3 regions of the Marinifilum sp. RC60d5 genome follow, and region 2 is predicted to be linked to each of the others. Evidence: riboswitches for the same ligand, from Rfam matches in the RefSeq annotation. Region 2 holds a riboswitch; each other region holds the start of a gene.
What was found. Region 2 has a riboswitch for cobalamin ahead of cobI (precorrin-2 C(20)-methyltransferase). Riboswitches for the same ligand answer to the same signal wherever they lie in the genome.

Region 1 (3,292 bases), on a different contig from region 2:
AATTCCTCTTCTTTTGTAATCGTAAATTGTGGGTATAATTTTATAATCAATCATATCCTTTAATTTATTGATATAAAGGCTTAAACTGGTTCTGAATTTTTTATATTTAAATTCTGAAGAAATTGTATAATAATTAGATTTTTGAGGTTTTAAATCCTTATTCCCCAGATACAAACGATATACTCCCATGCGCTCACTCTCGTAGAAGTAATAAAGTTCTTTTAAAGTCGGACTTTTAAAGCCATTGGCATAAGATATTCGGTGGGTAAAATTTCCTATTTTGTACATAGCTGCAATTTTTGGAGTAGCTATTACACCAAACTGATCGTGATGAATAACACGCACACCACCTACAAAATTTATTTTTTTGGATAGTTTAAATTCATCCTGAAGATAAAATGATAAAGTATAAGCACTAGCATCATTATTTATTAAACGATACTTAGCCTCGAGATCGTCTCCTAAATATTCTAATCCGGAACTTATTGTATTCTCCTTACTCAAATGAAAAACCCCTTTTAACTGAAAAGTAAGATTTGTTTGATCTGAATTTTTAAATCGTTCGCCTGGATAGTACGTTTTTTTTACTACTCCATCTTCTGTTATATAACGCTCGCTGTATTTGTATGGATATTCGTTATAATACTTATAGTTACCAAAATCGAAACTAAAGTTGATAAAATCTTTATTCTTTAACTTATACCTAGCAGCAAGCGAAGCACTTTTATTATTGTAGTAATAGTTATGCATTCTTCCTTTAAACGGGAAATATAGCGTTTTTTCATACCATGAAGCATCGGTACTAAATTTCAAATTCTTATTAATATCGTACTTAAACGACTGACTTACTGTATACGATCGCTTTTTATTAACGGGCATATCATAAGTAGCAACCAAGTAGGGCAAGTCATGATTAGATTCCCATTTGGTATTTATTTTCATATTGTTTAACTGATATCCGTCGTTCTGTTTTCTTGAAAATGTTGTTTTACTCGACAAATTACCCTTATTGTAAGTAAAAGTATTTAACTGTTTCCATTCATTATTTGCACCAAATCGGCTACTGTTTGATATGCTGTATTTTCCTTTTGGGCGTTTGCTTATAATATTAATAACACCAGCAATTGCATCAGATCCATACAAGGTAGAAGAAGCTCCTTTTACAATTTCAATTTGCTCAATATCTTCCGAATTAATTCTGCTTAAATCTACTATTCCTCCTACGCTTCCTGTTAACCTTTTCCCATCTAGTAAAATTAAAACGTAGTCTTCTCCAAGTCCGTTAATTTTAATATCTGTACCCATTGAACTAGGCATAAAATCAACCGAAGATGACAAACTGGAAATGATTTCTTCTACACTTCTACCCGAGATTTCCTGAATACTCTTTCCTGAAATAATCTCAGTTTGCACAGGTACATTATCAAGACGATAGCGTGTTCCTGTACCTGTTACAACAATTGGCGAAAGCAATTCAACTGAAGGCACAAGGCTCACGTTTACAATTTTATGGGAAGTTTTTATTTGTATTTTTTGCTGATAAGGTTTATAACCAATACAAGATATGCACAAATTATAAATACCAGGTTTTAAATGTTCAAAGGAATAAGAACCGTCGGTTTTAGTGTAAGATATTACAGAACTAGACAAATAAACATTTGCATATTCAATAGGCTTATGCGATTCGGAATTACTCACCTTACCCGCTAAACCAAACTCCTGTGCATATAACACACTTGTGCATAAACATAATTGCACCAAGGCAATAATAATTAATCGCATCATCGATAAAATCAAAAAACTGTTGATAATATATGTCTACAGTATTAATCCTATCCCGAGACTAATTACTGACAAAAAAAGCATTGCTTTGTAGGTCTTCTGACTTACTCCTGTTTAATCTGCCTTCCCATCGTATTTATGAACAGTGGCTTTGTAGTATTAAACATTATTGCGGAGCTTACAGCTGCGGGTACAGTTTCGGATTTTCACCGAATTCCCTTTATTGATAAGCATAGAAACTAATCAATCACAAAACTGACACAAAAGTATATAAACTTTTTAAAATTAAAACAGCTACGATAAAATAGTATACCTGTTAAACAACACCCCAAAATAAACGCCTTATTTACTGATAATGGGCATAATAGTATAAAATATCCATTTCAATAACTTTATAGATAGTCTTCCTATTATAAAATTATACTATTGACTAAATGCTTAAGTTGGTAGAATAAATACACGAATTACACAAGAATAAATACTAAATTATTGTTAATTATTACGCATTTTTTTACAAATAACTTACTGATAAAATACAGCTTAATTTATCCGGATAAAACAAAATAGTGCATAAAAAAAGACAACCTGCAGGCTGCCTTTATCATACTATATAATTTATTTTCTACAATTTTACAATTACTCGTCCGCGACTTTTTTTCTCCAACATCAAATCGATATAAGTATCCAATTCTTCCAAACTTGATTCTATAACCTGTTCTTTATTTTTATAAACATTCCAATCGGCTGCCAGTTTATCCCAAACTTTTTGTCTTAATTCCATTGGGCAATTCTGCGAATCGATACCAATTAAGCTAATTCCATTTAATATAAAAGGATAAACGGTCATTGCCAAGTCGCCGGACCCTACATTACCACAAGTCGTCACATTTCCTAATGGTTTACAAGCCTTTAGTAAAGTGTGTAAGGTATTGCCACCAATAACATCAATGGCACCAGCCCACAATGGTCTTAATAGAGGTCTTCCCGATTTATCATCAGTAATATCAGTAGAAATTCTGCTAATAGCTCCTAACTCCTGCAATACTGTCTCCCCCCCTGTTGACTCAAAAGTTGCTGCAATTACTTCAAAACCTATTGATGATAATATACTAATGGCAATACTGCCTACACCACCTAAAGCACCCGTAACCACAACAGATCCCATTTCGGGTTTTTGTCCGGCTGCCAACAAACGATACACCGATAATGCTGCCGTAAATCCGGCTGTTCCATATATCATTGCCTGCTTAAAATCTAACTCTTTGGGCATTGCCACTACCCAGGCTTCGGGCACACGAATATATTCTGCAAATCCGCCATCGGTATTCATACCTAAATCGTAGCTAGTTACAATAACTTTATCGCCAGCTTTAAATTTACCACTTGCCGATGATTCTACCACTCCGGCAGCATCAATTCCCGGGGTATGAGGATAATTTCGTGTTACTCCTTTATTGCCTGTAACTGAAAGTGCATCCTTAAAATTTAAAGAAGAATACTTCACTTTTAC
Region 2 (3,292 bases):
CACAAAGCCAAAATCTCTATCAGGAATATCATTTAATATCTTCCCAATCATCGAAACGGATTTTTTTGATATTATTAACCATGGAACTGTAGCAGCTCCAACAATATCGGTCACGATTCCGAAAGCATCACCCGCAATACCACTTTCAATTTCTTTTAAAATGGCTCCCAGGTCTCTTTGTGATTTTCGGGTGTGTCTAAGATAGATATGAACATTCAATTCTCTATCGGCAGGCATTTCCCTGCTTAAAATAAATAATCCCTCCGAACCCAGGTCCTGAGTGTCAAAGAAGTATTCATTTTCGTGTCTTTTACTTAGCTTAAATGGTTCTTGAGGAATTGTACTTACCATCATTTTATCTTGCTCTGTTGGATGATCAGCAACAATAATAAAGTATAATTTCCAGTTTTTTTTGGGGCGGTAAATCCTGATTCCGTCAATTTCAAGTCTTATTCTACTCATAGTATTAGTATTTAACGTATTATAAATATATAAAATGTTTTTCATTTGTTTATTGTTAATATGTATTAAGTAATTTAATATGTTCTCGGACAGATATTAAGAGTTTGTTTTCTGATAAGACTAAGATATTCAGTCTGATAAGTTTTTTGCTAAATATGGGAGGTATTTTGTTTGGGATCAGGTCAATAATTCTCAAATTAAAAATCATACATTTGTTGTGTGATTTGGCAATATCAGATTGTAAGATCTGTTATTAAAGAGGGAATTCGGTTGAAGTCCGGAACTGTACCCGCAGCTGTAATCTCTATACCAAACTCTACTGTATTATGTCACTGTATCTCATGAGAGATATGGGAAGGCGCAGCAAGAGGGAGAGAGTCAGAAAACCTGCCTTATAAATTGTTGTTTAATCGATACTTTCGGGAATAAAAGTAGGATTATAAGAAAATAAATGTGTCCACGCTTGTGGAACATGCTGATTTTAGCAAAACAAACACCAGTTTTGTTGATATTGCTAAAACAACAGCTGAATTTCTTTTTGATCTGTCATAATTCTTTTTTCGCTTAAATTTCAATTCAACTTAATTAAAATATAAAGACAATTTTTTGTTTGCTTATACATAAACTGTTGTTTAACAGATATGTATCTTCAAGCTGAATAGTAAAAGATATGATTGAACAAAAAGGGAAGGTTATTGGAGTTGCTCTTGGTCCGGGAGATCCTGATTTAATTACAATAAAAGCTTTAAAATGCTTGCAAAGTGCAGAGAAAATTTATTTTCCGGCTACTACAGGTCCAAAAGGAGAAATAAGTAGTTTTTCTTTGCTGATTTTAAAACAATTAAATTTGGAAGAATCCAGGTTTGTGCCTGTAAATGTTCCAATGAGCAAGGATAGAACACTTGCCGAAAAAGCTTATTCAGATTTATACCTTAAAATAGAACAGGATGTAAAAGTCGGTAAACAGGTTGCTGTTGTAAGCGAAGGAGACATTTCTTTTTTTAGTACATTTTCATATTTGTTAAATGATTTAAATAAGAATCAAATAAATTTTGAAATGATTCCGGGAGTACCTGCCTTTATTTTAGGTGGTTCGATAGGGAAATTACCTCTTGTCACCTTGCAGGATAAGCTAACAGTAGCTCCTGATATTAAGAATGAAGAAGAGTTAAAGTTTTTATTAAAACAAAATGAGACTCTTGTTTTAATGAAAATGTCGAAAATTCGCGATTGGATTAAAGAATATATCGAACAAAATAAATTTCAGTTTTTTTACGGCGAATATTTGGGAACTAAAAAACAGTATACTTGTAAGGATATTGATAGTTTGAGAGACAGAAAGATTCCTTACTTCGCCATTTTAATTTTTTACGGAAACAAATAAAATATCATGCCAAATACTTTAGGAAAAATTACTGTTGCAGGATTAGGACCAGGAAGTCCTGAAATGTTTTTAAATCCGGCCATTGATGCAATAAGAGATGCTGATGTAGTAATCGGTTATAAATATTATTTTAGGTTTATAGAAAGTTTTTTAAAAGAAGGAACTGAGTGCATGGATACTGGAATGAGACAGGAAGTGCAACGTGCAGAAAAGGCTTTTGAATTAGCAGAACAAGGGAAAGATGTGGTGGTTATAAGTTCTGGTGATGCCGGAATTTATGGAATGGCATCTTTGGTATTCGAAATGGCGGAGAAAACAGAATCGAAAGTGGAATTAAATGTGATTCCCGGAATTTCGGCATTTCAGGCAGCTGCTGCTAAATTAGGCGCTCCTTTAAGTCATGATTTAGTATTGCTTTCTCTTTCGGATTTACTTACTGATTTTACGTTGATAGAAAAGCGCATGAAAGCCGCTGCTATGGGCGATTTTGTGACTGCAATCTACAATCCTAAAAGTAAAAAAAGATACTGGCAATTGTATCGTCTTAGAGAGTTGTTTTTAGAAGAGAGAGATGGCACAACACCTGTGGCAATAGTTCGACAGGCAGCTCGTGAAGAAGAAGAAATAACCTTAACTAATTTGCAAGATTTTGATCCTGAAATTGTAGATATGTTCTCTGTTGTTATCATTGGAAATTCGCAGAGTTATATTTCCGGAGATCGATTTATTACGCCGCGAGGTTACTACAGTAAAGAAAAGCAAAATGGCCGTCCGGGACCATTAATTATGCAGGAAAGTTTTAGAACAATTGCGGCAGAATTAAAAGGAATGGATTTGCCATTAGAAACAAAATGGATGCTTCTGCATTGTATACACACATCAGCAGATTTTGAGTTGGCTAAAATTCTTAAGGTTCAAAATAATGCAGCGCCAAAATTGAACGAATATCTTCAAAAAGGAGGAGTAATAATTACCGATGTAACCATGGCAAAATCGGGTATTCGTAAGAAAACCTGCGAGCGTTTAGGTATTGAGGTAAAATGTTACTTGCATGATCCACGAACTATGGATTTGGCCGAAAAGCATGGAATAACACGTACACAAGCAGGAATTCGATTGGCAGTAGAAGAACACCCCGATGCATTGTATGTATTTGGTAATGCACCAACAGCTTTAATTGAGTTGACAGATTTAATGCGTAGTAAAAATATACAACCTGCAGGAGTAATAGCAGCACCAGTAGGATTTGTAAATGTGAAAGAATCGAAACACAGAGTAAAAAGTTTTAAAAATCTAGCGGCAGTTATTATCGATGGTCGAAAAGGAGGATCTACACTGGCAGCGACTATTGTAAATGCTATTTTGAGTTTAGAAGATGCTTACGATTTAAAACCTGGAAGAGATGTATAATTTCTACATTATTGGCATACCCGATAAAATGGAAGT
Region 3 (3,292 bases), on a different contig from region 2:
ATATCTGCTTTATCAGCATTTGCGAATGTTTTATCTCCATTATCTAAATAATCATTTACAATTTTATCAGTATGATGAGTATCAAAATAAGTAAAATCGAAATTGATTCCTTTTTTAAAGTTTTTAAATGCAAAACCTAAATCCCAGGTATTTGATTTTTCTGGGTCTAAATTTGCTTTTCCTACTGTTTTACCAAATGCTGTTTCGTACTCACCAGCTACTTGGAATGCACTTGGTGCAAGAAAAGCATCACCCCAACTAGAATGAACCGATAATCCTCCAACAATATTATACTTTAGACCGATATTTTTTGTAAACACCCAATAATCTTCAGAGCTGGAATTGTTACCAAAAAACTCATTTGCTTTGGTTTTAAACTTTACATTATCACCACGCATACCTATAGAAGCATTCAACTTACCCTCTAAAAATTTCATTTGAAATTGAGAGTATATGCCTGTTGCAATATTATTATAATCTGGTTGAAATGGAGATTCCAAAGTACCTTCGGTAGTATAATTTAAACTCTCATATTTTTGAACATTATTATCAACCCCAATTGCTAAAGTATGATCATTAATCTGAATAGCATCATTCAACTGAAATCCATAATTCTTATAGGTATATTTTGTATCACCATAAGCATCATTATCCAAATCTTTATTTGTTTCATCCTGATTTGAGAAATAAGGAGAAAAAGTAAGATTATGAATACCAGCCTGTCCTTTTACGTCAAACCCTAAAGTATATCTTTTCAAATCTTTAGAGTCCATACCATAAACATGCCAAAAAGAACCTGGTGTTTCGATATCATTTCCGTTATAGTAGGATCCGTTAAGGTTCAATTTCCAATCCTCAGCAAGCTTAATTCCAAGTCTAGCATTTAAACTATGCTTCTGAAATTTAGTGTTTTCCATTCTCTCACCATAAGTTGTAGCATCCAATATGGTTTTTGCATAATCCTCATCGTAAAGATTATTATCACCAACTTTATAATCTTTTCCCTGATTATGGAAAGCATAAGAAAAATCAAAATCTACACTCTCGGATATAGATCCTCCTACGCTAACATTCGCTTTAGAAGTCTGAAAACTTCCATATTCAAGACCAACAGATCCTCCTATTTCTCCATTACTTTCTTTAGTAACAATATTCACAACACCTCCCATGGCATCAGAACCATATTGCGATGAAAAAGGTCCTTTTAAAATCTCTACTTTCTCTACATTATTTAAATCAATACTTGCAATATTCTCGGTTCCTGCAGGTTTTCCATTAATTAAAATAATTGCGTATTTACTTGATGTTGATGCAGCAAAACCTCGAATACCAATACCAGCATTAATCCCCGAATATTGCTGAATATCAACTGATGAATTTCCTTTTAATAAATCAGCAATATTAGCTGCCGGCGAAGATTCAATTATTCTCTTAGTAATTACATCTACTTTTTGCGGTAAATCTTTCATTTTTGCATTCACCCGTGATGCATTTACCTCAACTTCAGAAAGATTTAAGTGTTTTACAGTTGTTGTATCGTTTACATTTTCTGGATTTTCATCAGCTTTAGCTTTAAAACTGAAAATCGAAAGCAATGCAAAAGCTGTTACAATAGTTTTTTTCATAATAGAAAATAAATTAAAATTGATAAACTTATGCAAAACAATCAGGGAGTACTAAAAGAAAGAAATATAGACATCTATGCCTTTAAAACAAATCCTTTAATCTGTTACTCTTGTCCCGAAAGTAATGACTTATGGTTTGCATTGGCAGGTCTTCTGACTTACTCTGCTTTTTCGGCCTTCCCATCCCAGTTTGTTAGGAACAGTGGCATTGTGGTAAAAAAGCATTATTCTGAGCTTACAGCTACGGGAACAGCTCCGGACTCTCACCGGATTCCCTTTTCATCTCAATCTGAAAAACAGATTACAGAGAACCAATCGCGGTGCAAATGTATAAAAAAAACAAAAGCAAGTTTAGAAATCTTGTAATTTAGAATCTATTATATAACATCTAGGATAAAACACTCACAAACAAGAACTAAAGTAAGTCTATTTTACATTCTAACTCTAAATTATTTTTATTTGATATTGGCAAACAAATTTACTTTACTCGTAGTTTTTACGAAGAAGCGATAATAATGCTTTAATACTGTTACATGTACTCGTATGTCCATTAATTACAAGCTCCCAGTTCATTTTTTCTTCTTTCAATATTACCTTACAAGTCTTAACCTCTTCGCAAGTAACAGAATATCCTTCGCGGGATAAAGCTCTTTGTGTCCAAAAGCCCATTACGTCGTTTCCAATAAGCTGAATATTTTGTTTTTTCTGATAGTTCATGATAAAATTACCAGTCTTTCTATCAAAATTGAAGGATTTATTATGGAACGTCTCTTCCATACTTCCATTCAACACCAAATCTTCAGGAGCTCCCACTTTTATTGGCTGATTTAAGGCCATTAACCAAATTAAATCGGCAGCCTGCAAAGCTAAATCCAATTCGTGAGTAGAAAGAAGAATCGCTTTATTTGTCTCTCTGGCCAAACGATGCAACAAACGCATTATCTCCACACGATTAGGTAAATCGAGATGAGCTGTTGGCTCATCAAGCATTATCAATGGTGTATCCTGCGCTAAAGCTTTAGCAATCAACACCCTTTGCCTCTCTCCATCGCTTAACTGATTGACAAAATGATTTGCATAATGCAGCAAACCAACTTGCTCTAATGCCCACTTTATTTTATCATTATCTTGCTGCGACAATTTTCCCATCCACGAAGTATACGGATGACGTCCCAATGATACAATGTGGTAAACCGTAAGGTTTCCTACATCAATTCGTTCGGTTAAAACAATACTAAGAAGTTGAGCTATTTCCTTAAAATTTCTATCCTTAATGGGAGTTCCTTCTACCAAAGTATATCCAGCCAATGGAGTCTGAATTCCTGCAATGGTTCTCATTAAAGTCGATTTTCCTGCTCCATTTGGTCCAAGAAGACAAACCATTTCTCCTCTGTGAATGGTCAAATTTATATCAGAAAGTAAGCACAGCTCTTTTTTTTTCCCTTGCTTGTATCCAATAGAAAGATCCTTTGTCTCTAATATGTTATTTTTTTCTGTTTTCATAAGTTAACCTATCCGCCAAAGGATGCTTTTACGTTTCTACTTCTCATTATCACCCAAATTACTACTGGCCCCCCAAATAAAGCAGTTACCGAATTTATAGGTAATGTATTTTGATTTCCAGGTAACTGAGAAAAGATATCGCAAATTAACATAATTGCAGAGCC

Region 1: another riboswitch for cobalamin. It lies ahead of ACT3CE_RS00075 (TonB-dependent receptor); the one in region 2 lies ahead of cobI (precorrin-2 C(20)-methyltransferase).
Region 3: another riboswitch for cobalamin. It lies ahead of ACT3CE_RS08980 (TonB-dependent receptor); the one in region 2 lies ahead of cobI (precorrin-2 C(20)-methyltransferase).

What each region holds. Positions count from the first base shown of each region.
Region 1 covers NZ_JBQTGK010000001.1:17,764-21,055, forward strand. The annotation lists gene ACT3CE_RS00075 (TonB-dependent receptor) at 1-1,785, opposite strand, end outside; cobalamin riboswitch at 1,855-2,052, opposite strand; gene ACT3CE_RS00080 (YhdH/YhfP family quinone oxidoreductase) at 2,405-3,292, opposite strand, start outside.
Region 2 covers NZ_JBQTGK010000002.1:859,003-862,294, forward strand. The annotation lists gene ACT3CE_RS07445 (hypothetical protein) at 1-462, opposite strand, end outside; cobalamin riboswitch at 671-871, shown strand; gene cobI (precorrin-2 C(20)-methyltransferase) at 1,133-1,846, shown strand; gene cobJ (precorrin-3B C(17)-methyltransferase) at 1,853-3,256, shown strand; gene cbiE (precorrin-6y C5,15-methyltransferase (decarboxylating) subunit CbiE) at 3,249-3,292, shown strand, end outside.
Region 3 covers NZ_JBQTGK010000003.1:345,253-348,544, reverse strand. The annotation lists gene ACT3CE_RS08980 (TonB-dependent receptor) at 1-1,625, opposite strand, end outside; cobalamin riboswitch at 1,752-1,956, opposite strand; gene ACT3CE_RS08975 (ABC transporter ATP-binding protein) at 2,109-3,128, opposite strand; gene ACT3CE_RS08970 (iron chelate uptake ABC transporter family permease subunit) at 3,137-3,292, opposite strand, start outside.